One region of the Pantoea sp. CFCC18179 genome, then DNA from elsewhere that is predicted to be linked to it. Evidence: predicted binding sites of a transcription regulator. Region 1 holds the regulator's gene; each other region holds the start of a gene.

Region 1 (7,672 bases):
GCGCGCTCTAGCAGTTCGTTGACGATCCGAAACCAGTGGTTTTCTTCAAGGCTCACTTCTTCTATAACAGATGAACTCATAGCTTCTCCATCACCTTCCGATCTGAACCTGAGAAAAAGAATAGCCAATTTCCCAAGACCTGTGAGAGAACTCACGGAAAATCCGTGCGCCAGAAATCCGACGATTTACAGAGGTATGTATTTGAGCAGCAAAGTGGGTCATCGCACTGGTTATCGTGCAGACGCCATCCCGCGACAGGGTCGCAAAGGTGTTACATTTATATTATTGATTTGTAGCAGAATTACTGACCCACCGAGTATATGCTCACGTGGGTCAATATTCAACGGGTTATCGTTAGGTTGCTAACGATAATCGTTGCCTTACTGATTATCTTCGCAGGGACGGGAAGTGAGGGCATTATCACTTTGTGCGCTTAAGCCGCGTTGGCAAACAAAGCCAGCCCATGCCAATACCACGGTGGCGACCATCACTAAAGTGGTGTTGTAGAGCGCGCGTTCCAGTCCGGTTGAAACCAACAAACTGGCGGCGAAACACAAGCCTAACTGGAACAGATTCTGCAAACCGGCGGCTTTGCCGGTAGCGTGTGGGAAAGGCGCAAGCGCGCTGGCAACCACGATGGGGTAGATTGCACCATTCGCCAGCGCCATGCCGCAGAACGGCATTAGCAGTACAAACAGCGAAGTTGACGGCATTAACGCCACCACAAACAGACTTAGAATGCTCAAGCTGTACAGCAGCAGCAACCAAGGCAATAATTGCGCGCCCTGATAACGATTAAGCAGCGCGCGGCAGCCAAATCCACCAATCAGAAACGCAATGGTCTGCGGAATATAACTCAGACCAATATCTGCCGGCGTTAAGCCTGCGGCGGCGAGGATAAACGGCGAACCGGTTAACCAGGCAAAAAAGCTGGCTGAACATGCGGAATAGATTAACACGTTGCCGCTATAAACGCGGGTGTTCAGCAAGCTTAACCAACTTGGCTGTTTGCCTCTGTCAGCACTGGCTCGCTTTACGGCGGGTAAGCGCAGCGTGCCAATCAGCAACACGATAGCAATTAACGTCAGGGTGATAAAAATGCTGCGCCAGTGGAAATGGCCAATCAGCCACGCACCTAGCAATGGCGCTAACGCGGGTGAAAGCGCCACCAGCGGCATAATGGTGGCAAAAACTTTATTCGCCTGCGCTTTTGGATAGCGATCAACCACCAGCGCTTGCCAACTCACCGCCGCAGCACACACACCAATTGCTTGCACAAACCGCAACGCAAGCATCATGTAGACATCGGTCACCCACAGCATGCCCAGGCAGCCAAGGGCAAAAATGGCTAAGCCAGCCAGCAAAATAGGTTTGCGTCCATAACGATCCGACAGTGGTCCCCAAAAAACTTGAGCACAAGCAAAGCCGCCAAGAAACAAGCTTAGGCTCGCGCTAATGGTGCCGGGCGCGCTGGCAAAATCACGCTGCATATCGCCAAAAGCCGGCAAATACATATCGGTGGCAAGAAATCCGAGCATGCTGAGCACGGCGAGGTAAGGCATAAAAGCTCTGGACGACAACATGATGCTTCTCTAATTAGGCAGGTTGAACGGCGGGGAGTGTAAAAGGGTGCAACCTATTTTGTGAAACGCTAATATTTGCGAGGTGCTGTTAAATTTTTTGAAGGCAAGAATATGTGGTCTGAATATGCGTTGGAAGTGGTGGATGCGGTGGCGCGCACTGGAAGCTTTAGTGCGGCGGCGCAAGAATTGCATCGCGTGCCTTCTGCCGTCAGCTACACCGTACGCCAGTTGGAGAGTTGGCTGGCGGTACCGCTGTTTGAAAGACATCATCGTGAAGTGGTGATGACGCCCGCCGGTGAACATTTTGTCCGTGAAGGTCGTTCTGTTATCAAAAAAATGCTCGCAACGCGCAGGCAATGTCAGCAACTGGCAAACGGCTGGCGTGGTGAACTCAGCATTGCCGTGGATTGCATCGTGAAACCCCAACGTACGCGCCAACTGGTGAAAGATTTCTATCGCCATTTCCCCGATATGGAGTTGATCATCAGCTACGAAGTGTTCAACGGCGTGTGGGATGCATTGGCGGATGGGCGGGTGGAGGTGGCGATTGGCGCAACCCAGGCGATTCCAGTCGGTGGGCGCTTCGCTTTCCAGGATATGGGCGCACTTAACTGGCGCTGCGTCGTCAGTCCTGAGCATCCGTTGGTCAATGCAGCTGAATTAAATGATGAAACGCTGCGCGCCTGGCCTTCGCTGGTGCTGGAAGATACCTCGCGCGCATTGCCGCGCCGCATGACGTGGACACTGGACAACCAGCGACGTTTGGTTGTGCCGGAATGGGAAACCGGCTTGGATTGTTTGCAGGCGGGATTGTGCGTTGGCATGGTGCCGGGACATTTAGCGCGTCCGTTGCTGAATCGCCACGCGCTAGTGGAACTGACATTGCCGCAGACGTTTCCCGATAGCCCCTGCTGCGTCAGTTGGTCAGAACAGCGTGCGTCGCCAGCGCTGGATTGGTTATTGGCTTATCTTGGCGATGCCGAAACGCTGAACCACGAATGGCTCAGCGAAACCTCGATTTAACGGCGATAGTCGCGGAACGGGCCGTACGCCACCGAACGGCGCTCAATCAGCGTCGGTTGAACCTCAATGGTTTGCGGATCTTCACGCTTGCTGGTGATGCGATCCAACAGCATTTCCAGCGCTTTTTCACCTAATTCGGCTTTTGGCTGATGCACCGTGGTCAGCGCTGGCGTGAAGTAACGCGCGTTGCGCACGTTATCGTAGCCAATCACTGAAATATCTTGTGGCACGCGTAATCCCATCTCATCAGCAGCACAAATCGCGCCCATCGCCATGATGTCGCCGCCGCAGAATACCGCAGTTGGACGCTGTTTCTGATTAAGGATTTGCTGCATCGCCTGATAGCCCGATTCCGGCTCAAAGTCGCCCTGAACGATCCATTCCGGACGCACCGTAATGCCCGCTTCGCTCATCGCTTGCAGGAAACCGGCATGACGACCGCCGCCGGTATTACGTTCCATCTGACCGGGAATCGCGCCAATGTCACGATGTCCGCGCTCGATCAGATAGCGACCAGCAAGGTAGCCGCCCTGGAAAGCGTTGTCCTGCACGGTATCGGTAAAATCACCACGCGAAGCGCCCCAATCCATCACCACCATCGGGATGTTGCGGTTCTCTTCCAGCATTTGCAGCAAATCGTCTGGATATTCGGAACACATCACCAGCAAGCCATCGACGCGCTTCTGCGCCATCATCGACAGATAAGCTCGCTGCTTCTGCAAATCGTTGTGCGCATTGCCGAGAATCAGCGTATATCCGCGCTCAAAGCAGTGATGCTCTACCGCTTCAATAATTTCGGCGAAGTAGGGCGCTTCACTGGACGTCGCCAGCAAACCCAATGTTTTGGTGTGATTAACCTTTAGGCTACGCGCCACAGCACTCGGCGAGTAGTGTAATTCTTTGATCGCTTCCCATACGGCGTTACGCGTCTCTTCCGCAACGAAACGCGTTTTGTTGATGACATGCGAAACCGTGGTGGTTGAGACACCGGCGCGTTTCGCGACATCTTTAATTGTTGCCATGAAAAAGGTACTCCTGGGCTTATCGCAACTTACTGATAAGTATATTGTTAAACGTTTGCGTCTGCTAATGCTTTTACGGCCCAAAACAGCGGGCTAAATGGGGTTTTTCAGCAGGCAAAATCACGTCATTGCGCACATATTCCAGCACGTGCTTAATCGGTTGCGCAACGAAAGGCGGCGATTCTAGCAAGCCCGGGCCGATAACACGAGATTTTTGCCGGTTGCTATGCCAAAATCGTCATAACCCTAAAGAATGTGTGACTAAGGAGCTGTGATGAGTACTGATTTGAAATTAGCGCTAATGACCACTGTTGGCGCGCTGTTAATGATTATCGCATTCAGTTTTACCGCTATTATGCATTAATAAAAAAGCCGGAGCTGATAACAGCATCCGGCTTTTTTATCTGTGTTGCGCAACCGCTAGCGAATGGTTTTAGGTGTCATCATGCGGCGCGCACCCACGTAGTGTTTCTGCCAGTAATCTTCGCCCAATGCGCTAATCTGAATATCTTTGCCGGTACGCGGTGACTGAATAAATTTGCCATTACCCAGGTAAACGCCAACATGATCGGCAGTTCCGCGGTTATTGATGCGGAAGAACACCAGATCGCCTTTCTCCAGCATTTCACGCTTAATCGGTGCCGCATCGCGCAAGTGATACATTTCATTGGCGGTGCGCGGGAATTTGAATTTCACCAGATCTTTATAAGCGTACCACACCAGGCCGCTGCAATCGAAACCGGTATGTGGCGACGTGCCCCCCCATTGATAAGGCTTGCCGAGCTGACCCATTAATTTGGTCATCGCCGTTTCACGCGCTTTTTGATAGCGCTGGCGGTGCGCTTTGCTCATTTTGATGCCGGTCAGCGCTAGCGCTTCGTCATCGACTTCAATCTCGGAGGATTTTTTCGCCAGGCGTTGGTGCCCGTATTTTTTACCGGTGAGTTTAAGCTGGGATTTTTTGCTGGTGGTATGGTGCAGCGCAGTTTCGGTCTTGGTCTGTTTTTTGAGTTTGAATTTTTGGACTGACGTCAGGCGCGATTTTTTGGTGGTGGTTTTCACCGGGCGTCGCTTGCGGCGCTCGTCTTCACGTGCGCTCTTTTTCTCCGCTTTTGGCGAACTGGCATTAACGGGCGCATGCGGAGAAGCCGCGGCCACATTAAAAAACAGTTGGGCAAAAGCCAGTATGAAAAGCGTAATTAGTAGACGCATAATCCGGTTACAGGTTAAGCAGGCTGATTGGAAACAGACTGCGGCAAAGTGAGAGAAATCTGATCAAACGACCAGCGCCGAGGCAATTCTAATCCACTTTTTTTCCAAAAGGTAAGGCCTTTTTCTATTAATATGTTACCAGATTGATTCTGTAGCAAAAATGAGCTATTTCAGCTGCTTAACCCAGCGAAACTATTGCTAATTATTAATTTATTAATGCTTATTAATGATACGAAAATGTTATTTGTCAGATGTTGATTTAACAAACATGGCGATTAGCATGATGCAAATGCAAAATCCCGTTTTCAGTACGCGGGCTAAATCGCTACAATAAACAAACACGAAGTGAAGGATTAAGGAAGGCAATAATGAGTACTGTTGAAAAAATTCAGCGCCAGATCGCAGAAAACCCGATTCTGTTATACATGAAAGGCTCGCCAAAACTGCCAAGCTGCGGCTTCTCAGCGCAAGCGGTGCAGGCGCTTTCAGCCTGTGGCGAGCGCTTCGCCTACGTAGACATTTTGCAGAACCCGGACATCCGCGCTGAAATGCCAAAATACGCCAACTGGCCGACTTTCCCGCAACTGTGGGTAGATGGTGAACTGGTCGGCGGCTGCGACATCATCGTTGAGATGTTCCAGCGCGGCGAACTTCAGCCGTTACTGAAAGAAACCGCTGAGAAGTATAAAGAAGCGGAATAATGCAGAAGGCCGACAAATGTCGGCCTTTTCTTTATCTACTCTTCGACGGATGCATCGTCTGTTGACTCTTCACCGATTGCCAATGGCCAGCCGCCAAGGCGTTTCCAGCGATTCACCAACTCACAAAACAGCGTGGCCGTTTGCTCGGTGTCATATAACGCTGAATGCGCCTGCGTGCTATCAAACTCCATTCCCGCCGCTTTACAGGCTTTAGCTAACACCGTTTGCCCCAGCACCAAACCGCTTAATGCCGCAGTATCGAAGGTGGCAAAGGGATGAAACGGATTGCGCTTCAGGCTGGCACGCTCGGCGGCGGCCATCACGAAGTTAAGATCGAAAGTCGCGTTGTGCGCCACGATGATGGCGCGATTGCAGCCGCTATCTTTGGTGCCTTTGCGCACCATTTTGAAAATCGCATGCAGCGCTTCGTATTCACTCACCGCGCCGCGCAACGGATTGGTCGGATCGATACCGGTAAACGCCAGTGCCGCGGGATTAAGAATGGCCCCTTCAAACGGTTCTACGTGGAAATGCAGCGTTTCATCACGGTGTAACCAACCTTCTTCATCCATTTTCAGTGTGGTGGCAGCAATTTCCAGCAACGCATCGGTTTGCGCGTTAAAGCCGGCTGTTTCGACATCAATCACGACAGGATAAAAACCGCGGAAGCGTTGGTTGAGAGCGTTTAAAGCGTTCGATTCAGACATCAGGATCTCATGGCAATAAATAGGGCAGCGCGCATTATGGCAAAAATTGCAGGAGGGTGCAGCAGGAGAGGGGAATCAGCCTGCAAATTAGCAGGCTGACAAGCGGCATTAGTTGCCGAGGCCGTGACCGGCGTGTTTGTTTTCGATCAGCTCGATTTTGTAGCCATCGGGATCTTCAACAAACGCAATAATCGTCGAGCCGCCTTTGACCGGGCCCGCTTCACGAGTGACGTTGCCACCCGCGCTGCGAATGCGATCGCAGGTTTCCGCGACGTTATCCACGCCTAATGCGATATGGCCGTAAGCGTTGCCGAGATCGTATTTATCCACGCCCCAGTTGTAGGTCAACTCAATCACCGCACCTTCGCTCTCTTCGGTGTAACCAACAAAAGCCAGGGTATATTTGTATTCGGTGTTTTCGCTCTGACGCAGCACGCGCATGCCCAGCACGCGGGTGTAAAAATCGATGGAACGTTGCAAATCGCCAACGCGTAACATGGTGTGAAGTAAACGCATAACATCCTCTTTTTTCAAACGTCATCAGGAAGTGACAAACAGCTAAGTATAGCGAGTTAATTCTCTGATGAAACAACGCTGCCGCACAGCCGCTGCGGCAGCGAAAATCTTACAGTGCTGGATAATCGGTATAACCTTCCGCGCCACCGCCATAGAAGCTTTCCGGGCGCTGCGGGTTGAGTGGTGCATCTTGCTGCAAACGCGCCACCAAATCCGGGTTGGCGATGAAGTCGCGACCAAAGGCCACGGCATCGATCAAGCCACGCGCGATCAGATCATCAGCTTTCTCAACGGTGTAAGCACCGGCGCCAATAATCACACCAGGGAAGGCGGCACGAACTTTCTTACGGAAGTCATCGCTATAAGGTTGGCCGCCAGCCCAATCTGGCTCGGACATGTGCAGATACGCCAGACCACGTTTGCCCAGTTCACTGATGTACCACAGCGCCGCTTCTTCCTCATCCGGACCATTTTCCAGGTTCTGGAAAGCGCCGATTGGCGACACGCGGATACCAATACGATCGGCTGACCAATTAGCAATAGCAGCATCAACCACCTCCAGCGCGAAACGGCCACGTTTCTCAATCGAGCCGCCGTATTCATCGCTACGCTGGTTCGAGTCCGGCGCCAGGAACTGATGCATCAGGTAGCCGTGCGCCGAGTGCAGTTCCAGCAGATCGAAATCAGCTTCACGCGCATTTGCCGCCGCCTGACCAAAATCTTTAACGATTTGCTGAATTTCCGCCACGCTCAGTTCACGCGGAACAGAGGTATCTTCACGATATACGCTGCCATCAGCGGCACGCAGGGAAGTACGCGTACCGGCGGCCAGTGCAGTTGGCGCAACCGGCGCTTTGCCTTCCGGCTGGACGCTGTTGTGAGAAATACGTCCGGTGTGCCACAGTTGC
Region 2 (7,672 bases), on a different contig from region 1:
AAAGCCGCGAATCTGGATCTGTTCAATCGACATAATAAAAAAGGGCGATTTCTCGCCCTCTCCGGTTATTTACGACGCCAGCTGGAACCTTGCGGCCCGTCTTCGACGATAACGCCCAATTCGTTGAGCTTGTCGCGCGCCACATCCGCTTGCGCCCAATCTTTAGCGGCACGCGCATCGGCACGGGTTTTCACCCAATGCTCGATTTCCGCCACTTCTTCGTCATTGACCTGCGCACCGCTTTGCAAGAATTGCTCAGGATCTTGCTGCAAGATACCGAGAACGTTGGCGATCTGGCGCAGTTTCGCTGCCAGCGCATCTGCCGCCGCGTTGTCTTCACCTTTCAAGCGATTGACTTCACGCGCCATGTCGAACAGCACCGAATAGGCTTCCGGCGTGTTGAAGTCGTCGTCCATCGCCAGACGAAAACGCGCTTCAAACTCTTCGCCGCCCGCTGCGGTGGCGTTGGCATCAGTGTGACGCAGCGCGGTATATAAACGCTCCAACGCGGCACGCGCCTGATTGAGATTATCTTCGCCATAGTTGAGCTGGCTGCGATAGTGGCCCGACATCAGGAAATAACGCACGGTTTCGGCATCGTAATGCTGCAACACGTCGCGTACGGTGAAGAAGTTATCCAGCGATTTCGACATCTTCTCGCGATCAACCATCACCATGCCGGAATGCATCCAGTAATTCACGTATGGGCCGTCGTGCGCGCAGGTGGATTGCGCCACTTCGTTTTCATGGTGCGGGAACATCAGATCCGAGCCGCCGCCGTGAATGTCGAAATGGGTGCCGAGCTGTTTGCAGTTCATCGCTGAACATTCGATGTGCCAGCCTGGACGACCGTTGCCCCATGGCGAATTCCACGCCGGTTCATCGGCTTTAGACATTTTCCACAGCACGAAGTCCATTGGATTGCGTTTCACATCCGCCACTTCAACGCGTGCGCCAGCTTGCAGCTGCTCCAGATCCTGACGCGATAGCGCGCCGTAATCTTTGTCGCTCAGCACGTCGAACATTACGTCGCCGTTGTCGGCTACATATGCGTGACCGCGTTCGATCAGCTTGCCGACCAGTTCGATGATTTCATCAATATGGCGCGTGGCGCGCGGTTCGAGATCCGGTGGCAAAATGCCCAGCGCGGCAAAATCGGTGTGCATTTCGGCAATCATGCGGTTGGTCAGCGTTTCAATGCTTTCACCGTTCTGATTGGCACGTTTGATGATTTTGTCATCAATATCGGTGATGTTACGCACATACTTCAGCGTGTAGCCCACGTAACGCAGATAACGCGCCACCACATCGAATGCCACAAAAGTCCGCCCATGACCGATATGACAGAGATCGTAAACCGTGATACCACAGACATACATGCCGATTTGACCGGCGTGGATAGGTTTAAATTCCTCTTTCTGTCGACTCAGGGTGTTATAGATCTTTAGCATTGACGGTTCCGTTTGGTTTACGTGTGCGGGATTCGAACGTTATAAAAGTGAGTTTGGTTTTTATGTGGTCACCCTAAAGGGCGACCCTACGACAGGGTTTGTAGGGTCGCCCTTTAGGGTGACCACAACCACATCGCTTAACTGACAAACATCAAGCCGGTTATTGTGCCGTATTTTTCTGACTTGTGCATCGCTCGCTTGCCAACTGAAGTCCGGTTACTGACGCGTTATTGGAAATTGTGATATAAGAAGCGTCTACAAAAAAGCCGCGCTGCCTTGCGGCGTGGTAGTTGACACTGACGACAAACTTTACAGGAAGAAAATAATGGTCACTTTCCAGACGAACCATGGCGATATCGTAATTAAAACCTTCGATGACAAAGCGCCGGCTACCGTGAAGAACTTCCTGGAATACTGCGCGGAAGGTTTTTACGATAACACTATCTTCCATCGCGTAATCAACGGTTTCATGATTCAGGGTGGTGGTTTTGAGCCTGGCATGAAGCAGAAAGACACCAAAGCAGACATCCGCAACGAAGCGAACAATGGCCTGAAAAACACCAAAGGCACGCTGGCGATGGCGCGTACCCAGGCTCCTCACTCTGCTACTGCCCAGTTCTTCATTAACGTGGCAGACAACGACTTCCTGAACTTCCGTGACGAAAGCCTGCAAGGTTGGGGTTACTGCGTGTTCGCAGAAGTGGTTGAAGGCATGGACGTTGTTGAGAAAATCAAAGCGGTGAAAACTGGCCGCAGCGGCATGCATCAGGACGTTCCGGTTGACGACGTTGTCATCCAGAAAGTGACTGTTAGCGAGTAATGTCGCGCACGCTGTTTATCGCAGATCTGCATCTGTGCACTCAAGAACCGGCAATTACTGCCGGTTTTCTGCATTTTTTGCAGGGTGAAGCGCAACAATGCGATGCGCTTTATCTCCTCGGCGATCTGTTTGAAGCGTGGATTGGCGACGACGATCCCAATCCGCTGCATCAGCAAATCGCTGCGGCGCTCAAGGCACTACCGGTGCCGAAATTCTTCATTCATGGCAATCGTGATTTCCTGCTCGGTCAGCGTTTTGCGCGCGCCGCTGGCATGACCTTGCTGCCGGAAGAAAAAGTGCTGGAACTCTATGGCCAACGCGTGTTGATCATGCATGGCGATACCTTGTGCACCGATGATCAAGGCTACCAACGCTTTCGCGCCAAAGTGCATCAACGCTGGTTGCAACGGCTGTTTCTCGCCTTGCCGCTGCGCCTGCGGATGCGCATTGCCGCGCGCATGCGTAATGGCAGCAAACAAGCCAATCAGCACAAATCATTGAGCATCATGGACGTCAATCAGCAAGCGGTGGAAGCGGCGATGACGCGCCAACAGACGCCGATTCTGATTCACGGTCACACCCATCGCCCCGCCATTCATCAATTCTCGCTGCACGGCGAAAATGTGCAACGTGCGGTGCTCGGTGCCTGGCATGAAAACGGCTCGATGATTCAGGTGGATGCCAGCGGCGTCAGCTTGATCGAATTCCCCTTCTGAAATCCGGGCATCAATGCCCGTTTTCCGCCTACGCAACCGTTTTCCTTGCTGCCATCTCATGCTATTCTCTGTGCCCTTCTTCGCCTGCCCGCCCGGCCAGGTTCGTTTTGCATATTCACAGGAGTTGACCGCATGTCATCCAACGCCACCCCGGCTCGTATCGCCATTGTCATGGGTTCCAAAAGTGACTGGGCTACCATGCAGTTCGCCGAGGAAATTCTTAACAGCCTGGATGTTCCGTTCCACGTCGAAGTGGTCTCCGCTCACCGCACGCCAGACAAACTGTTCAGCTTCGCCGAAAGCGCTGCCGAAAACGGCTATCAGGTGATCATCGCCGGTGCCGGCGGTGCAGCCCATTTGCCGGGCATGCTGGCCGCGAAAACGCTGGTTCCAGTGCTGGGCGTGCCGGTGCAAAGCGCCGCGCTGAGCGGTGTCGATAGCCTGTATTCCATCGTGCAGATGCCGCGCGGCATTCCGGTCGGTACGCTGGCGATTGGCAAAGCCGGTGCGGCTAACGCGGCGTTACTGGCAGCGCAAATCCTGGCGATCCACGATCAAGCGCTGTCCACGCGCCTCGCCAACTGGCGTCAAACGCAGACCGATGAAGTGCTGAATAACCCGGACCCGCGGGAGGACGCATGAAGCCGGTTTGCGTATTAGGTAATGGTCAGTTAGGCCGCATGCTGCGCCAGGCGGGTGAACCACTGGGCATCGCGGTATTTCCGGTGGGATTGGATGCCGAACCGTCGGCATTGCCTATCGCCGAAAGCGTGATCACCGCTGAGATCGAACGTTGGCCGGAAACCGCGTTAACCCGCGAACTGGCGAGCCATCCGGCGTTTGTGAATCGCGATATTTTCCCGCGTCTGGCCGATCGCCTGACGCAAAAACAGCTGCTGGATCAACTCAATCTCGCTACCGCGCCGTGGCAATTGCTGGTAGATAAAGCCGAGTGGCCGAGCGTGTTTAACACGTTGGGTGAGCTGGCGATTGTTAAACGTCGTACCGGCGGCTACGACGGTCGCGGTCAATGGCGTTTGCGCGCCAATGAAACTGATGCGCTGCCGGACGAGTGCTACGGCGAATGCATCGTCGAGCAAGGCATCAACTTCAGCGGCGAAGTGTCGCTGGTCGGCGCGCGCGGACACGATGGCAGCACGGTGTTTTATCCGCTGACGCATAACCTGCATCAGGACGGTATTCTGCGCACCAGCGTGGCTTTCCCGCAGGCCGATGCCGCACAGCAACAGCAAGCCGAAGCGATGCTCAGCGCCATCATGCATGAGCTGAAGTATGTCGGCGTTATGGCGATGGAGTGTTTCATCACGCCAGAAGGCTTGCTGATTAATGAGCTGGCACCGCGCGTGCACAACAGCGGACACTGGACGCAAAATGGCGCGTCAATCAGCCAATTCGAACTGCATCTGCGCGCCATTCTGGGCTTAGCACTGCCGCAGCCGGTGGTGTTTGCGCCGTCAGTGATGGTGAATTTGATTGGCACCGCAGTGAATCTCGATTGGCTGCAACAACCGCTGGTGCATCTGCATTGGTACGATAAAGAAGTACGTCCGGGCCGTAAGGTCGGACATCTTAATCTGACCGATAGCGATCAGGTACGTTTGGTATCCGCGCTGAATGCGCTGGTGCCGCTGCTGCCAGAAGAGTATGCGAGTGGTATTGCGTGGGCGGTTGAAAAGCTGTAATTAACAAGGTCGCCATGAATGGCGACCTTACGCAGATTTTGTAGGGTCGCCATTCATGGCGACCACCTACCTAAGCCGCTTCAAATCGTCTAAATAGCGCCTTTCCTTGCAGCAATCGCACGCCCAGCCAGCCGCCGCACAGCGACAAAAGCAGCGCGCCGAAAATTGGCAGCGCAAACCACAGCGTCCAATCTGGCTGCCACGGGAAATCAAAGATCTTACGCTGTAATCCCCACAACGCCGCTTCAGCACCTAACGCCGCCGCAATCCCCGAAACCACGCCCAGTAGCGCGAACTCGCACCACAAAGTCCCGCGCAGCAGACGTTTACTGGCCCCCAACGTGCGATAGACCACCAACTCCTGTTGACGCTGGCGCATGCCAACCTGAATCTGCGCCATGAGCAACAACACGCCGCAAATCGTCACCAGCACTACCATCACTTCCAGCGCCTGGCTGACCTGCGTCAACACCTGGCCGATCTGGCGCATCATGCTGCCGATATCCAGCAAACTCAGCGTCGGGAAGGCGCGATTGAGCTGCGCCAGCAGCGCCGGATTGTTATCCATGCGGAAGCTAGTCAGCCAGGTTTGTGGCTGTTGATCCAGCGCGCCCGGCGGGAAGATGAAGAAGAAGTTGGGCCGCAAACTCTCCCAATCCACCTTACGCAAGCTGGTGATTTTTGCGCTGAACTGCTGAGTATCGCCGCTGAAGGTCAAGGTATCGCCGAGCTTCACACCGAGACGATCCGCCAGTTCCCCTTCCATCGACACTTCACCGGTTTTCGGCGGCCAATCACCAGCGATCAGCGGATTGTGGTCTGGGCGCTGTGCCTGCCACGTCAGATTCAGTTCACGATTCAGCGCGTTATCCATCTTTGGATCGGCTTCTTTGCCGTTCAGCTCGGTTAAACGCGCTCGCACAATCGGATAGAAGGTTTCCGGCTTAAGATGATGCCCGGTGAGGAAATCGCTGACTTGCGGCACCTGATCTTTGGTGATGTTCAACAGGAAATAGTTCGGGCTATCGGCGGGCAATTGCTGCTGCCAGCGATCCAGCAGATCGCCGCGCATTACCAGCAGTAGCGCCAGCAACATAAATGACAACGAAAATGCTGCCAGCTGACTGAGCGTCATCGCAGGTTGGCGCAGCAGGCGATTGATCGCCAAACGCATCGCCAGATTGCGCACCACCAATCGACGCAGCAGCAGCAGCGTGCCCCAACCCAACAACGCCAGCAGCAGCGCCAGCATCACCACGCCCGTCAGCAGCGCCCACAACATTTTGCTGCCGCCCATCAACAGCGCCAGCAAGCCAATCACCACCAACGCCATTACCGGTAGATAAATGCGCAGCGGCCAAACATTGGCGACCGCATCACGCCGCAACACGCGCAGCGGCTGCGTTGCCATCAGCAGGCGATACGGGCGTAATCCCACCAGCAGCGAAATGACAAACATCGCGCCAATCGCCCACAACCACGGCCAGAAGCTGGCGGCCGGTAACGCGCCCGGCAGCACCGGTTTCAACATCAATAGCAGGATAACTTCAATCCCCTGCCCCAACACGCTGCCAACGATAGCGGCCAGCAACAGCACCGCCAACCATTGGCCGATGATCAGCCGCTGTAAGGCTTTGCGTGAGGCTCCGAGGGTTTTCAGCACCGCCACCAAATCGTAGCGACTACGGCAATAATGGCTCATTGCCACCGCCACCGCGGCAATCGCCAGCATCAGCGTCAACAGCGCAGAGAGCAGTAAAAATTGCTGCGCGCGCTGCATCGAGCGCCCGAGCGCATCTTCCGAATTATCCACGCTGATCCAGCGCTGATCGGCTTTGAGTTGCGGTTCGATCCAACTGTCATACCGCGCCAACGGAGCCGGTTCGCCAGAAAATTTGTAGCGCCAACTCAAACGGCTGCCGGGCTGCACTGCGCCAGTTTTCTCGACATCGGCCAGATTCATCAACAAACGCGGCGCGGTTTGGAACGGATTGAAACCGCCATCCGGCTCCTGAATCACTTCGCCAGCAATACGCAGCGTGGTATCGCCGACATCAACATTATCACCAACCTTAAGATTGAGTAGCGCCAGCAAACGTGGCGCAACCAGCACCGTTCCGGCTTGCGGACGCAATCCTGGCGGGTTGGTTTGTAGCGTACCAAACATCGGATAGGCATCATCTACCGCTTTAACATCTGCCAGCTGCGGCGTCTCTTGCGCGAAGGTCATGGTCATAAAATGCAGTTGGCTGCTGACCGACAATCCTTCATCCCGCGCTTTGGTAAGCCACGCATCCGGCGCGGGCGACGTGGTGCGCAGCGTGCGATCGCCCGCCATAAAATCGCGGCTTTGCTGACTTAAACCTTTTTCCATGCGATCGCTGATCGATCCCAGCGCCAGCACGCACGCCACCGCCAAGGTTAAGGCCAGCCAAACAATCAGCAGCGAAGGCGAACGCCACTCGCGCCAGAACCAGCGCCAAATCATGTTTCCTCCCACAATTTGCCGTCGCGCAAGCGCAGACGACGATCGCAGCGCGCCGCCAGTTGCTCATCGTGCGTCACCAGAATGAGCGTGGTAGCGAAATCGCGATTGAGGGAGAAAAGCAGATCGGCAATGCGGTCGCCAGTTTTGCGATCCAGGTTGCCCGTCGGTTCATCGGCAAACAGCAAGCCTGGACGGCCGCTAAAGGCACGCGCCAGCGCCACACGCTGTTGTTCGCCACCAGAAAGTTGCGCGGGAAGATGATGCAGACGATCTTTCAGCCCCAACACGGTGAGCAATTCCACCGCTTGCGCGCGGCTTTCGCGATCGCTATCGCCGCGCAGTAGCGCTGGAAGCTGCACGTTTTCCAATGCGTTAAGCGTTGGCACCAGCATAAAGGATTGAAATACAAAGCCGACTTCACGCGCGCGCAGCGCGGCACGCTGCTCTTCATTCATGCTGTGCAGCGGCTGGCCAAGCAGATGCACTTCGCCGCT
Region 3 (7,672 bases), on a different contig from region 1:
CTGTGCTCCACCGTGGCGATTCAAAACTGGCACTGGAACCGCTATTTGGTGATTCTGATTCTGATTGCCATGCTGTGTATCGACGTTTCGCTGTTCTCCGCCAACCTGATCAAAGTGTTCTCAGGCGGTTGGTTGCCACTGACACTGGCGCTGGTGATGTTTATCGTCATGACGACCTGGAAGAGCGAGCGCTTCCGTTTGCTGCGTCGTATGCATGAACACGGCAATTCACTGGAAGCGATGATTGCCTCGCTGGAGAAATCGCCGCCGGTACGCGTGCCAGGCACAGCGGTTTACATGTCGCGTGCACTGAATGTGATCCCGTTTGCCATGCTGCATAATCTCAAGCACAACAAAGTACTGCATGAGCGCGTGGTATTGCTGACGTTGCGTACCGAAGATGCGCCATACGTGCATAACGTTCGTCGCGTGACCATCGAGCAGTTGTCGCCGACGTTCTGGCGTGTGGTGGCAAGCTACGGCTGGCGTGAAACCCCGAACGTGGAGGAGATTTTCCACCGCTGCGGTCTTGAAGGCCTTAACTGCCGCATGATGGAAACCTCGTTCTTTATGTCGCATGAATCGCTGATTATTGGCGATCGTCCGTGGTATCTGCGCCTACGCGGCAAGCTGTTCCTCGCGCTGCAACGCAATGCGCTGCGTGCGCCGGATCAATTTGAAATTCCACCCAATCGCGTCATCGAACTGGGCACGCAGGTCGAGATCTAAGGTCACCATGAATGGCGACCCTACGAATGCAGGTGTGCATTGTTTGGCACCTGCATGCGTCACCAGCTTAAGGTGACGCGCAGTCCTCCCTGCTCGGCGTGACTGAACACCAGCCGAATACCGTGCAACTGCGCAATATTCTTCACAATCGAAAGCCCTAATCCGCTACCGGTTTGCGCTTGTCCCGGCGGACGCCAGAAACGCTCGCCTAAGCGCGCAAGTTGATCCTCATTTACGCCAGCCCCGTTATCTTCAACGATGATGGCGCGCTGATCGAGCTGGATTTGAACTGTGCTGCCAGCCGGTGAATAGCGCAGCGCGTTATCCAGCAGATTGCGCACCAGTAAACTCAACAACAGTGGATGACCGTTCATCACCGGTTCTGCGTGACCGTTAAATGCGAGTTCAATATGCTGTTGCTCGGCTTGCGGGAAATGTTCGGCCAGTAAATTTTGCAGCAGCGGAGCCAATGCGACCGGCTGAAACTCGCTGCGCAGATCATCCGCTTCCACGCGGGAAAGCGTCAGCAGTTGATCCACCAGCCGCGTGGCACGCACGATGCCGCTATCCAATTGCTGCAGTGCGCGTTTGCGCATTGCCTCATCGTCATCTGCCAGCTGAATCACTTCACTTTGCACCCGCAACGCCGCCAACGGGCTACGCAGTTCATGCGCGGCATCGGAGGTAAAACGCCGTTCGCGCTGCACCAATTCTGCCATGCGACTGAACAAACCATTGAGTGCGGCCACCAACGGTTTCACCTCTTTTGGCAAGCGCGCTTCAGTGAGTGGCGTGGCATCATCTGGCGCTCGCTGATGTAACTTGGTCGTTAATTGTTTCAATGGACGCAGTTCGAACCATACCAGCGCGAGTAAAAACAGCAACATCAATGGGATGGCGATCAACCATGGCAGCAGGCTGCTGAGCGCCAAATCGCGTGTCATATCGTCGCGGTATTCCCACTCCTGACCCACTACCACGCGATAGCGTTTGTCCGCTGAAGTCAGCCACAATAGCCGCCAGCTATCTTTATCACCGCGCAAGCGTCCATCGGTAAAACCATCGCGGCGATAATCAAACTGGAGATCGCGACCATTTTCGCCATCGTTCAGCAGCGGCTGGCCCTCAGCGCTAAAAATGGCAAATGCCAGCGCATCGTCATCCTGATCGCCGCGATGATGGCGCAGGATCGACTTGGTTTTCGGCAATGTCACTTCGTGCAGTGAAGTGGGATCAAGTGCAATCAAACGTTTGGCGAACAGCATTTGCTGGGTATCAAACAGTTCATCGACTTTATCGCGCGTTTGGTGCCATGCGCTGACAGTGGCAAGCCCACCACAGATCATGATCAGCAGCACAAAGCCGATGGCGAGGCGCAGGAAAAGGCTCATTCCGCCGCTCCCAAGGTGTATCCCACGCCGTGAACGGTCCGAATAAACTGGCTGCCGAGTTTTTTACGCAGATGATGGATATGTACTTCTACCGCATTGCTAGAAACATCGTCGTCCCAGCTATACAGCTTCTCTTCTAATTGGCTGCGCGTCAGCACGCGACCCGGATTGCGCAGAAACAATTCGAGCAGCGCCAGTTCGCGACTTTTCATGCTCACGGCTTCACCGTCGATTTGCACGCTATTGCTGCCGGGCATCATCACCACGTTGCCGTGTTTGAGTTCCGGTTGCAGCTGTCCGTGACGGCGGCGAATCAACGCCTGCAAACGTGCCGCTACTTCCGTTAGCGCAAACGGCTTACACAAATAATCGTCGGCACCCAGCTGTAAGCCTTGCACGCGCTGATCCAGCGCATCGCGCGCGGTGAGGATCAGCACCGGCACATCCTGTCCTTGTTGGCGCCATTGACGCAGGATGTCTAAACCATCGCGTTCCGGCAGCGACAAATCTAACACCACCGCATCCCAGGGCGCGGCTGCCAAGGCTTGAAAACCACTTTCACCTGAGACAAACCAATCCACGGTAAAGCCAAGTTTGTTCAGCCCGACTTTCAAACCGTCGCCGATCAGCGTGTCATCTTCAATCAGTAAAATGCGCATCAGTCCTCCTTGTGCTGTGCGGAGTTATACGAAGCACAATGGCGCTTGTACAGCGAAAATCGCCGCAAATGGACTATTTTTAATGAATTTTCATGGATTCGATTCTCTTAAGATCCTGTTAAGAACCTTGTGGTGAAATAGCTACCGTAAACCACACATTCATGGAAAAGAGGTGAAATTATGAAAAAGTCAGCCGCACTAATGGCGATTGTTATGTTAGCTGCCACGCCAGTTTTGGCCGCACAACAAGGTGGCTTTGTTGATCCTAATGCGCCGACGGCTCAAGCGAAAACCGGCGGCTTCCAGGCGGGTGATGTTAGCGTTGTCAGCGTGAAGCAAGCCGAAGAGATGAAAGATGACAGTTGGATCACCGTGCGTGGCCATTTAGAAAAGCAGATCGGTGATGAGGATTATCAATTCCGCGACGCCAGCGGCACCATGAAGGTGGAAATCGACCACAAGCGCTGGAACGGTTTGACCATAACGCCAAAGGATCAGGTCGAGTTGACCGGTAAACTGGATAAAGACTTTAACTCCATCGAACTGGACGTTAAACAAGTCCGTAAACTGCCATAATTCCTGTTGCGGAGCCGCGCAGTCGGCTCCCATTCTCCCCCCAAACTCAAATTCTCCCCGGCACAAGCGAAACGTTTCGATGGCGATCACATTTCCGTGATGCCGCGATTGAGTTGCCACGTGCATTTTATACACTCCCGCTCAGCGAAACGTTTCGCTGTGGAGTGGAAGAAATGAAAAAAGGTCGCTTGTTAAACGCTGAAGTCTCTCATGTGATTGCCCGCCTTGGGCACACCGATACGCTGACGATTGCCGATGCAGGCTTGCCGATTCCGGTGGGTCCACAGCGCATCGATCTGGCGTTAACGCCGGGTACGCCTGAATTTTTACAGGTAGTGGACGTCATCACACAGGAGATGCAGGTCGAAAGCGCCTTAATGGCGGAGGAGATCAAGCAACACAATCCGCAGCTCCACAGCGCACTGCTCGCCGTGCTCGATGCCTTGCAACAGCACCAGGGAAATGTCATCACCATCCGTTACATCAGCCATGAACAGTTCAAACAACAAACTCAGCGTAGTCAGGCGGTCATTCGCAGCGGAGAGTGTTCTCCGTATGCGAATGTCATCCTGAGCGCTGGCGTGACCTTCTGAGGCCGTTATGCAACCGTTATTGCAACTCAAAGGGATTGAAAAATCGTTCCCCGGCGTGAAGGCGCTGAATGGCGCATCGCTGGCGGTCTATCCGGGCCGCGTGATGGCGTTGGTCGGCGAAAACGGTGCCGGCAAATCCACCATGATGAAAGTGCTAACCGGCATTTACAGCATGGATGCCGGCATTATGAAGTGGCTGGGTGAAAATGTGGTGTTCTCTGGGCCGAAAGCGTCACAGGAAGCCGGCATTGGCATCATCCATCAGGAACTCAACCTGATTCCGCAACTCTCGGTTGCTGAGAATATTTTCCTTGGTCGTGAATTCGTTAACCGCTTTGGCCGCATCGAATGGAAAAAGATGTATGCTGCGGCGGATGCGCTATTGCAGCGCCTGAATCTTCGTTTCAACAGCCACAAGCTGGTGGGTGATTTGTCGATTGGCGATCAGCAAATGGTCGAGATCGCCAAGGTGCTCAGTTTCGAATCCAAAGTCATCATTATGGATGAACCTACCGATGCGCTCACTGATACCGAAACGCTGTCGCTGTTTCGTGTCATTAACGAGCTAAAAGCGCAAGGCTGCGGCATCGTCTATATCTCGCACCGCATGAAAGAGATTTTCGAAATTTGCGATGACGTCACTGTGTTCCGTGATGGGCAATTTATTGCCGAGCGCGCGGTGAGCGATCTCAGCGAAGAGAGCCTGATCGAGATGATGGTTGGTCGCAAGCTGGAGGATCAATATCCGCGCATCGATCAACAACCGGGTGAAATTCGTCTGACAGTAGAAAATCTCAGCGGACCGGGTGTGGATGATGTGAGCTTCACGCTGCGCAAAGGCGAAATTCTTGGCGTATCCGGCCTGATGGGTGCGGGACGTACCGAATTAATGAAAGTGCTGTATGGCGCGTTGCCGCGCAGCAAAGGCAAAGTCACGCTCAATGGCCGCGAAATCACTACCCGTTCACCGCAAGATGGATTAGCCAACGGTATCGTTTATATCTCCGAAGATCGCAAGCGCGATGGTTTGGTGCTTGGCATGTCGGTGAAAGAGAACATGTCGCTGACTGCGCTGCGTTATTTCAGCACCGGCGCGGGCAATCTGCGCCACAGTGACGAGCAACTGGCAGTGGGCGATTTTATCCGTTTGTTCAACGTCAAAACGCCCTCAATGGAGCAGCCAATCGGCCTGCTTTCTGGCGGTAATCAGCAGAAAGTGGCGATTGCGCGCGGCTTAATGACGCGTCCGGATGTGTTGATCCTTGATGAACCGACGCGTGGCGTGGACGTTGGCGCGAAAAAAGATATTTATCAATTAATTAACCAGTTTAAAGCCGAAGGGCTGAGCATCATTTTGGTGTCGTCGGAAATGCCGGAAGTGTTGGGCATGAGCGATCGCATCGTGGTAATGCATGAAGGCCATCTGAGTGGCGAATTTTCCCGTGAGCAAGCTACCCAGGAATCTCTGATGGCGGCGGCAGTCGGTAAGCAACACAGCGAGGAGTTAGTTGTATGAGTACCCAAACCTTACCCGCCAGCCGTCGCTGGTTCAGCAAAGCTTGGCTGCTGGAGCAGAAATCACTGATTGCGTTGATTGTGCTGATCGCCGTGGTCGCCAGCCAGAGTCCGAACTTCTTCACGCTGGCCAACATGTTCAACATTCTCCAGCAAACGTCAGTCAACGCCATCATGGCAGTCGGCATGACGCTGGTGATTCTGACTTCAGGCATCGATTTATCGGTGGGATCGCTGTTGGCGCTGACCGGCGCGGTGGCGGCATCGATTGTCGGATTGGAAGTGAATGCGCTGGTGGCGGTGGCGGCTTCGCTGGCGCTGGGTGCGGCAATTGGCGGCATTACCGGCGTGATCGTGGCGCGCGGCAAGGTGCAAGCGTTTATCGCCACGCTGGTGATGATGTTGCTGCTGCGTGGTGTCACCATGGTTTACACCAACGGCAGCCCAATCAATACCGGTTTTAACGATAACGCCGATCTGTTTGGCTGGTTCGGTATTGGTCGCCCGTTGGGCATTCCAACGCCGGTTTGGTTGATGGTGATCGTGTTCGCGCTGGCGTGGTACATGCTGCATCACACCCGCCTTGGCCGCTACATCTATGCGCTAGGCGGCAACGAAGCGGCGACGCGTTTGTCTGGCATCAACGTTAATCGCGTCAAAATCATCGTCTATTCGCTGTGCGGCCTGTTGGCAGCTTTGGCGGGCACCATCGAAGTGGCACGCCTCTCTTCTGCGCAGCCAACAGCGGGCACCGGTTATGAACTGGATGCAATCGCGGCGGTGGTGCTGGGCGGTACCAGCCTGGCGGGCGGCAAAGGCCGCATCATGGGTACGCTGATTGGTGCGCTGATCCTCGGTTTCCTTAACAACGGTTTGAATCTGATGGGCGTCTCTTCCTATTACCAGATGATTGTTAAAGCCGTTGTCATTCTGCTAGCGGTGCTGGTGGATAACAAAAGCAGTAAATAACTCTGACCCTCACACAGGATTTAACAATGAAAAAGTTAACTGCATTGGCTGTCATTCTTGGCGCCACCCTCAGTGCTGGCGCGATGGCAAAGGACACCATTGCTCTGGTCGTATCGACTCTGAATAATCCGTTCTTTGTGTCTCTGAAAGATGGCGCACAGAAAGAAGCCGACCAACTGGGTTATAACCTCGTGGTGCTGGATTCGCAGAACAACCCGGCGAAAGAGCTGGCGAACGTGCAGGACTTGACGGTACGTGGCACCAAGCTGCTGCTGATCAACCCAACCGATTCTGATGCGGTGGGCAATGCGGTGAAAATGGCGAACCAGGCCAACATCCCAGTCATCACCCTGGACCGCGTTGCAGCGCAAGGTACCGTCGTGAGCCACGTGGCCTCAGACAACCGTTTCGGCGGCAAAATGGCCGGTGACTTCATTGCTAAGAAACTTGGCGATGGCGCGAAAATTATTGAACTGCAAGGCATTGCCGGTACGTCTGCGGCGCGCGAACGTGGCGAAGGTTTCAAACAGGCGGCTGATGCACACAAATTCAATATCCTGGCGAGCCAACCTGCTGACTTCGATCGTACTAAAGGTCTGAACGTAATGCAGAACCTGCTGCAAGGACATCCAGATGTGCAGGCCGTGTTTGCTCAGAACGACGAAATGGCGTTAGGCGCGCTGCGTGCACTGCAAACTGCTGGAAAAACCGATGTGCTGGTGGTCGGTTTTGATGGCACCGCTGACGGTGTGAAAGCGGTTGAATCAGGTAAACTGACCGCCACTGTGGCGCAGATGCCAGACAAGATCGGCATGATTGGCGTGCAAACTGCCGATAAAGTATTGAAAGGCGAGAAGGTGCAATCGGTGAATCCGGTTGACCTGAAGCTAGTAACCAAATAATAAGTAAAGAAAAGCAGGGCAACGCGCCACCTTCCCGGTGGCGCATCTTTCTGGATGAATCCCAATGAGCAAAAGCGCAAAACTGGCCGTTCTCGGTAGCATCAATGCCGATCACATCCTCAATCTCGCCCACTTCCCGCGGCCGGGCGAAACGGTGATCGGGAAACAGTATCAAATTGCCTTTGGCGGCAAAGGGGCCAACCAAGCGGTTGCCGCGGGACGTGCCGGCGCTGACATTGCCTTTATTGCTTGCGTGGGTGCCGATGATATTGGCGAACGTATCCGCCAGCAATTTCAGCAAGACCGCATTGATACCGCGCCGGTTGAAACCGTGGCTG
Region 4 (7,672 bases), on a different contig from region 1:
GCAATGCGCAGATCGTGCACGTTGAGAATCTGCGTCCACTGTCAGCGGAAGAAGCGCGTGATGAACTGGGCCGTGGCGGTGATATCAATCTGACTGAAGAGAGCGATTATCCAACGCAAGTGGGTGATGCTTCTGGTAGCGATGTGCTGAGCATCGGCTGCGTGCGCAACGATTATGGCATGCCAGAACAGCTGCAATTCTGGTCGGTATCCGACAACGTCCGCTTCGGCGGTGCACTGATGGCAGTGAAAACTGCCGAGAAGCTGGTGCAGGAGTATTTCTATTAATGTTACCTGAAGGTAAGACGCTTAAGCTGGCGTTGGGTATTGAATACGATGGCAGCCGTTATTACGGCTGGCAGCGGCAAAACGAAGTGCGTAGCGTGCAGGAAAAGCTGGAAAAAGCGCTGTCGAAAGTGGCGGATCATCCGGTGGTGGTGTTTTGTGCCGGCCGCACCGATGCCGGTGTGCATGGCACCGGACAAGTGGTGCATTTCGAAACCACTTCGCCACGCGCTGATGCCGCCTGGACGTTAGGCGTGAATGCCAATCTGCCGGCGGACATCGCGGTGCGTTGGGTGAAAGCGGTGCCGGAAGAGTTTCATGCGCGTTTTAGCGCCACCGCACGGCGTTATCGTTATGTGATTTACAACCATCGGCTGCGTCCGGCGATTCTGGCGCAAGGCATTACCCATTTTTACCATCCGCTGGATGTGGAAAAAATGCAGCGCGCCGGTCAAGTGTTGATTGGCGAGAACGACTTTACCTCGTTCCGCGCGGTGCAGTGCCAATCACGTACGCCGTGGCGCAACGTGATGCATCTGAATGTGACGCGTCATGGTCCGTATGTGGTGGTGGATATCAAAGCCAACGCCTTTGTACATCACATGGTGCGCAACATTGTTGGCAGCCTGATGGAAATAGGTTGCGGCAATCAGCCTGAAGAGTGGATGGCGACGCTGTTAGCCGCGAAAGATCGTACGTTGGCGGCGGCGACCGCCAAAGCCGAGGGGCTCTATTTGGTGGCGGTGGATTATCCATCCCACTTTGCATTACCTCAGCCTGCGTTGGGACCGTTGTTCCTTGCAGATTAACCGTTAATTAATGGACGTCGGGGAGACGTATGGAATTCATCCACTTTCTAATCGATTTTATTCTGCATATTGATGTGCATTTGGCGGAGTTGGTGGCGCAGTACGGCGTGTGGATCTACGCCATTCTGTTCTTGATTCTGTTCTGTGAAACCGGTTTGGTGGTTACCCCGTTCTTGCCGGGCGACTCGCTGCTGTTTGTGGCTGGCGCGCTAGCGGCGTTGCCTGGCAACGATCTCAACGTGCATGTGATGGTGACTTTGCTGGTGATCGCCGCCATCCTCGGTGATGCGGTGAACTACACTATTGGTCGTCTGTTCGGTGAGAAGCTGTTTAGCAATCCGAACTCGAAAATTTTCCGTCGCAGCTATCTGGATAAAACCCACGCGTTCTACGATCGCCACGGCGGCAAAACCATTATACTTGCGCGCTTTGTGCCAATCGTGCGAACCTTTGCCCCCTTTGTGGCAGGGATGGGGCACATGTCTTATCGCCACTTTGCGCTCTTTAACGTTACGGGCGCGCTGCTGTGGGTGCTGTTGTTCTCTTATGCCGGTTACCTGTTTGGTGATTTGCCGGTAGTACAAGAGAACCTCAAGTTGCTGATTGTTGGCATTATCGTGGTTTCGATACTGCCAGGCGTCATTGAAGTGTGGCGTCATCGTCGTCAGGCGCGTCAGCAGAAGTCACAGTAACGCCGTAACCAGATTTTTATCCACAGCGTGAACGGGTTGTGGTTTAATGAGCGACATTTACGGCCTGCTGAAGGTGATTTCAGCAGTAACGAGAAGACTGGACCAGGTCAGCATTAAATAGAAAGGTCATCAATGAGCTGGATTGAACGCATACTGAATAAAAGCACTACCACGCCAACGCGCAAAGCCAGCATCCCGGAAGGGGTGTGGACCAAGTGCGATAGCTGTGGTCAGGTGCTGTACCGCGCCGAACTGGAGCGTAACCTCGAGGTCTGCCCGAAGTGCGACCATCACATGCGCATGCACGCTCGTGAGCGTCTGCATAGCATGCTGGATGAGGGTTCGCTGGTTGAGCTGGGAAGCGAGCTGGAGCCAAAGGATCTGCTGAAGTTCCGCGACTCCAAGAAGTACAAAGATCGTCTGGTCGCTGCACAGAAAGATACCGGCGAGAAAGACGCACTGATCACCATGAAAGGTACGCTGCACGGCATGCCGGTTGTGGCAGTGGCGTTTGAGTTCTCCTTTATGGGCGGCTCAATGGGTTCTGTGGTTGGCGCGCGTTTTGTACGGGGTGTTGAGCAGGCGTTGGAAGACAACTGCCCGCTGATCTGCTTCTCCGCTTCTGGCGGTGCGCGTATGCAAGAAGCGCTGCAATCCCTGATGCAGATGGCGAAAACCAGTGCTGCACTGGCGAAAATGCAGGAGCGCGGCTTGCCGTACATCTCTGTATTGACCGACCCAACCATGGGTGGCGTCTCTGCGAGCTTCGCAATGTTGGGCGATCTCAACGTAGCGGAGCCGAAAGCTCTGATCGGCTTTGCCGGTCCACGCGTTATCGAGCAGACCGTGCGTGAAAAACTGCCGCCGGGCTTCCAGCGCAGTGAGTTCCTGATTGAAAAAGGCGCGATCGACATGATCATCCGTCGTCCGGAAATGCGCTTTAAGCTGGCAAGCCTGCTGGCGAAAATGATGAACCTGCCAGCGCCAGTGCTGGATGGTGATCAGCCTAACGCGGCTGAGCCGGAGAGCAACGAAGCCTGACAGGCAACGGAAAGGCGCAGCGATGCGCCTTTTTACCAATGCACCGTAAATCAGTAAACGGGACACATGGACAATTCTCTTCTCCCTCAAGCCACGTCGCCTTTGGCCACGTGGCTTCATTATCTTGAGCACCTGCATTCTCAGGCCATTGAACTCGGCCTGGACCGTATTCAACGCGTCGCTGAACGTCTCGACTTGCTCAAACCCGCTCCGTTTATCTTCACCGTCGCCGGTACCAACGGCAAAGGTACCACTTGCCGTACACTGGAAACGCTGCTGATGGCCGCGGGTTATCGCGTGGGCGTTTACAGTTCGCCTCATCTGATGCGCTATACCGAGCGGGTGCGCGTGCAGGGTACTGAACTGGATGAAGCGCTACACAGCGCCAGTTTCGCCAGCATTGAAGCGGGACGTGGTGAAATCTCACTCACCTATTTTGAGTTTGGCACCTTGTCGGCGCTAAATCTGTTCCGCGATGCCAATCTTGATGTCGTGATCCTCGAAGTTGGCCTTGGCGGTCGTCTAGATGCCACTAACATCGTCGATGCCGATGTGGCGGTAATCACCAGTATCGCACTCGATCACACCGATTGGCTGGGGCCGGATCGCGAAAGTATCGGCCGTGAAAAAGCCGGCGTGTTCCGTGCAGGTAAACCGGCGGTGGTGGGTGAAGCCGATATGCCGAGTACCATCGCCGATGTAGCAGCTGAGAAGGGCGCGCAACTGTTGCAGCGCAATCGTGATTGGCAGTGGCAGCAAACCGGTGATAGCTGGATGTTGCAGGATGCGCACGGTGAGCTGCGCGATCTGCCGCTACCGCAAGTGCCATTGCCGAATGCGGCAACGGCATTGACCGCGCTGCGTGCATCGGGTTTGCAGGTGAGTGAGGCGATCATTCGCCAGCATCTGCCGCTGGCGATTTTGCCGGGGCGTTTCCAGTCCGTGAGCGAATCGCCACGCGTGATTCTGGATGTGGCGCACAATCCGCATGCCGCTTATTATCTGGCTTCGCGTTTGGCTGAGTTGCCTCACAACGGCCAGGTGCATGCGGTGGTTGGCATGCTGCATGATAAAGACATCGCCGGAACGTTGGCGGCGCTGGCCCCGCAGGTGAATCATTGGTACTGCGCGCCGCTTGATGGCCCGCGCGGTGCTTCAGCGGATGAGCTGATAGCACATCTGGAAGGTGGCGTAGCATACCGCAATGTGGATGCTGCGTGGCAAGCGGCGCGCCAGCAGGCGCGTCCCGAAGATGTGATTCTGGTCTGTGGATCTTTCCACACCGTAGCGCAAGTTATGGAATCGATGACAGCGGAGAACGGCAGTGGCAAGTAAGTTTCAAAATCGCTTAGTCGGTACGGTCATTCTGGTGGCGATTGGCGTCATCGTGCTGCCGGGCCTGCTGGACGGTAAGAAAAAGCATTATAAAGAAGAGTTCGCCGCGATCCCGCTGGTGCCGAAACCGGACGATCAGCAGGATAGCGAAATGGTGCCACCGGTGACGCAACCTTTACCGTCGCAACCGCCAGAAGGTGCCAGCGCGGCGCAGAATCAGGAAGGTGGCAAAACGGCGACCACGGGCAGCACGCAACCGGCGCAGAATACCGAACCGAGTGTGGTGACGCCGCCGCCGGTACATCAGCAAGTTCAGCCGAAACCGGTAGAACAGCCGAAGCCAAAACCGGTCGAGCAGCCGAAACCGAAGCCGGTGGAACAACCGAAGCCAAAACCGGTAGAACAACCGAAACCGAAGCCGGTCGAACAACCGAAACCGGTTGAGCAGAGCAAGCCAACTGAAACGCCGAAGCAGAGTGAGCCAGAAGCGCCTGCGGGTCAGGCATTTGTGGTGCAGCTTGGTGCGCTGAAGAACGCGGCGAAAGTGAGTGAGATTGTGGCGCAGCTGCGACTCTCCGGTTATCGTGCCTTTACCGTTCCTTCCACGCCGGTGCAGGGATCGATTACCCGCATTTATGTCGGTCCGGATGCCTCTAAGGCCAAGTTGCAGAGTTCATTAAGTGAGCTGCAAAGCATTTCTGGTCTGGGCGGCGTAGTGAAGCCGTATAGCGCGAGATAATGCGTTGATAAGTCGCGCCGATAGCAGTAAAAGGCGCGACTAAATTGCACATGATTAGCGAAGCGTAATTGAAAAAGTATTTAATATCAGTCAATTAAAAGATTGATATCCCATCGGGCGAGGAAAGTTTTTTTCATCGCCCTTTTTACGGATGCAGAACCGGAAAACCCTACGCAAACGTTTTCTTTTTCTGTTAGAATGCGCCCCGAACTGGATGCAGGGGTGCAATAGCACTGGGCTGGAAGAGTTCATGATCTGGATTGATTACGTCATTATTGCGGTAGTTGGTTTTTCGGCTTTGGTCAGCCTGATTCGTGGGTTTGTCCGTGAAGCCTTATCTCTCGTTACCTGGGGATGCGCGTTCTTTGTCGCCAGTCATTATTACGCCTACCTTGCAGTCTGGTTTACCGGTTTCAGTGACGAACTGGTTCGCAACGGCATCGCCATCGCGGTGTTATTCGTTGCCACCCTTATTGTGGGTGCCATCGTCAACTATGTCATCGGCTCGCTGGTTGAGAAAACTGGCTTGTCGGGAACCGACAGGGTGTTGGGGGTCTGTTTCGGGGCGTTGCGTGGCGTACTGATCGTATCTGCTATGCTCTTTTTCCTCGATACATTCACCGGCTTCTCGAAAAGCCCCGACTGGCAACAGTCGCAACTTATCCCCGAATTCAGTTACATCATCAGGTGGTTCTTTGATTACCTGAAAAGTACGTCGAGTTTTTTACCCCGGTGACACCATCGGGCGTGCGGCTAATGAGGAAAAGACAATATGTGCGGTATTGTTGGTATCACCGGTTTTATGCCAGTAAACCAGTCAATCTATGACGCGTTAACGGTGCTTCAGCACCGCGGGCAGGATGCCGCCGGCATTTGTACCATCGATGCTATTAACTGCTTCCGTTTGCGTAAAGCCAATGGTTTGGTCAGTGATGTGTTCGAAGCGCGCCACATGCAGCGTTTGCAGGGTAACATCGGGATTGGTCACGTGCGTTATCCCACAGCAGGCAGCTCCAGCGCCTCTGAAGCGCAGCCTTTCTATGTGAATTCGCCTTACGGCATCACATTGGCGCACAACGGTAACCTGACCAACGCACACGAGCTGCGTAAGCAACTGTTCGAAACGGGTCGCCGTCACGTTAATACCACCTCAGACTCCGAAATCCTGCTGAACATCTTCGCGCAGGAACTGGATCGTTTTCAGCATTACCCGCTGGAAGCGGACAACATTTTTGCTGCGGTGGCGGCGGTGCATCAGCAGGTGCGCGGCGCTTACGCAGTGGTTTCGATGATCATCGGTCACGGCATGGTGGCGTTCCGCGATCCCAACGGCATTCGTCCGCTGGTGCTGGGCAAGCGCGTGATTGCAGATGGTCGCACTGAATACATGGTGGCCTCGGAAAGCGTGGCGCTGGATACCCTGGGCTTCGAGTTCATTCGTGACGTCGCGCCAGGCGAAGCGGTGTACATCACCGAACAAGGCCAGCTTTCTACCCGTCAATGTGCCGAGAACCCGAAAACCAATCCGTGCTTGTTCGAATACGTGTACTTTGCCCGTCCGGATTCCTTCCTCGACAAAATTTCGGTGTACAGCGCACGTGTGCGCATGGGCACCAAGTTGGGCAACAAAATTGCGCGTGAGTGGGAAGATTTGGATATCGACGTGGTGATTCCGATTCCGGAAACTTCCACCGATATCGCGCTGGAAATCGCCCGCATCCTCGACAAGCCGTATCGTCAAGGTTTCGTGAAAAACCGCTATGTTGGCCGCACCTTTATCATGCCGGGCCAGCAGCAGCGCCGCAGCGCGGTTCGCCGTAAGCTGAACGCCAACCGTGCTGAGTTCCGCGATAAAAACGTGTTGCTGGTGGATGATTCCATCGTGCGTGGTACCACCTCAGAGCAGATTATTGAGATGGCACGTGAAGCGGGCGCCAAGAAAGTGTATCTCGCCTCAGCGGCACCGGAAATTCGTTTCCCGAACGTCTATGGCATCGATATGCCAAGCGCCACTGAGCTTATTGCACACGGTCGTGAAGTTGACGAGATTTGCCAGCTGATCAAAGCGGATGCGCTGATTTTCCAGGATCTTAACGATCTGATTGAAGCGGTGCGCGAAGAGAATCCGGATATCGCCAACTTCGAGTGCTCGGTGTTCAACGGTATTTACGTCACCAAAGATGTCGATCAACAGTACCTTGAGTATTTGCAGTCGCTGCGTAATGACGATTCCAAAGCCATTGCACGTCAGACCGAAGTCGAAGGTTTGGAGCTGCATAACGAAGGTTAATTTCCACGTTGTGGCATAGCATCAACAGGGCGGGCGCAATCCCGCCCTGTTTGTTTTTGTATTTTTGTTCAGGGAGCCGCTATCATTGCCGCAATCTGAACGGGTAAGGCTGAATTATGAAACGACTGATCATTGGTATTTCCGGCGCCAGCGGCGCGATCTATGGCGTGCGCATGTTGCAAGTGCTGCAACCGCTCGCCGATGTGGAAACCCATTTGGTGATCAGTCCTGCGGCACGACAAACCCTGGCGCTGGAAACGGATTACAGCCTGCGCGATGTGCAAGCGATGGCTGATGTGGTGCATGACGTGCGCGATATTGCGGCCAGTATTTCGTCCGGCTCGTTCAAAACGCTCGGCATGGCGATTGCGCCCTGTTCGATGAAAACGCTGTCGGGCATTGTGCACAGCTACAGCGATAGCTTATTGACGCGCGCCGCCGATGTGGTGTTGAAAGAGCAGCGCAAGCTGGTGTTGTGCGTG

Evidence for each region. The regulator PurR, encoded in region 1, represses purine synthesis genes. The targets are predictions, from matches to a motif close to CANGCAAACGTTTGCNTG.
Region 2: a site for PurR is predicted at 3,017-3,034, ahead of purE (5-(carboxyamino)imidazole ribonucleotide mutase). Genes of this name have one in related genera too.
Region 3: a site for PurR is predicted at 3,498-3,515, ahead of rbsD (D-ribose pyranase). Genes of this name have one in related genera too.
Region 4: a site for PurR is predicted at 5,071-5,088, ahead of cvpA (colicin V production protein). Genes of this name have one in related genera too.

The regions. Positions count from the first base shown of each region.
Region 1 is NZ_JBNBPM010000006.1:94,888-102,559, forward strand. Features, by position in the region: gene cfa (cyclopropane fatty acyl phospholipid synthase) at 1-80, opposite strand, end outside; gene punC (purine nucleoside transporter PunC) at 381-1,583, opposite strand; gene punR (DNA-binding transcriptional activator PunR) at 1,695-2,606, shown strand; gene purR (HTH-type transcriptional repressor PurR) at 2,603-3,628, opposite strand; gene cydH (cytochrome bd-I oxidase subunit CydH) at 3,903-3,992, shown strand; gene ACPUC7_RS13405 (C40 family peptidase) at 4,049-4,840, opposite strand; gene ACPUC7_RS13410 (Grx4 family monothiol glutaredoxin) at 5,206-5,541, shown strand; gene rnt (ribonuclease T) at 5,577-6,248, opposite strand; gene gloA (lactoylglutathione lyase) at 6,357-6,764, opposite strand; gene ACPUC7_RS13425 (alkene reductase) at 6,874-7,672, opposite strand, start outside.
Region 2 is NZ_JBNBPM010000005.1:243,691-251,362, forward strand. Features, by position in the region: gene ACPUC7_RS12475 (AAA family ATPase) at 1-33, opposite strand, end outside; gene cysS (cysteine--tRNA ligase) at 66-1,451, opposite strand; gene ppiB (peptidylprolyl isomerase B) at 1,777-2,271, shown strand; gene ACPUC7_RS12490 (UDP-2,3-diacylglucosamine diphosphatase) at 2,271-2,987, shown strand; gene purE (5-(carboxyamino)imidazole ribonucleotide mutase) at 3,120-3,629, shown strand; gene purK (5-(carboxyamino)imidazole ribonucleotide synthase) at 3,626-4,690, shown strand; gene ybbP (putative ABC transporter permease subunit YbbP) at 4,761-7,178, opposite strand; gene ybbA (putative ABC transporter ATP-binding protein YbbA) at 7,175-7,672, opposite strand, start outside.
Region 3 is NZ_JBNBPM010000007.1:266,016-273,687, forward strand. Features, by position in the region: gene kup (low affinity potassium transporter Kup) at 1-729, shown strand, start outside; gene qseC (quorum sensing histidine kinase QseC) at 789-2,120, opposite strand; gene qseB (quorum sensing response regulator transcription factor QseB) at 2,117-2,779, opposite strand; gene ACPUC7_RS15555 (YgiW/YdeI family stress tolerance OB fold protein) at 2,960-3,355, shown strand; gene rbsD (D-ribose pyranase) at 3,529-3,948, shown strand; gene rbsA (ribose ABC transporter ATP-binding protein RbsA) at 3,956-5,464, shown strand; gene rbsC (ribose ABC transporter permease) at 5,461-6,432, shown strand; gene rbsB (ribose ABC transporter substrate-binding protein RbsB) at 6,459-7,334, shown strand; gene rbsK (ribokinase) at 7,399-7,672, shown strand, end outside.
Region 4 is NZ_JBNBPM010000001.1:835,940-843,611, reverse strand. Features, by position in the region: gene ACPUC7_RS03915 (aspartate-semialdehyde dehydrogenase) at 1-287, shown strand, start outside; gene truA (tRNA pseudouridine(38-40) synthase TruA) at 287-1,093, shown strand; gene ACPUC7_RS03905 (DedA family protein) at 1,123-1,785, shown strand; gene accD (acetyl-CoA carboxylase, carboxyltransferase subunit beta) at 1,918-2,826, shown strand; gene folC (bifunctional tetrahydrofolate synthase/dihydrofolate synthase) at 2,893-4,161, shown strand; gene dedD (cell division protein DedD) at 4,151-4,900, shown strand; gene cvpA (colicin V production protein) at 5,151-5,636, shown strand; gene purF (amidophosphoribosyltransferase) at 5,673-7,190, shown strand; gene ACPUC7_RS03875 (UbiX family flavin prenyltransferase) at 7,307-7,672, shown strand, end outside.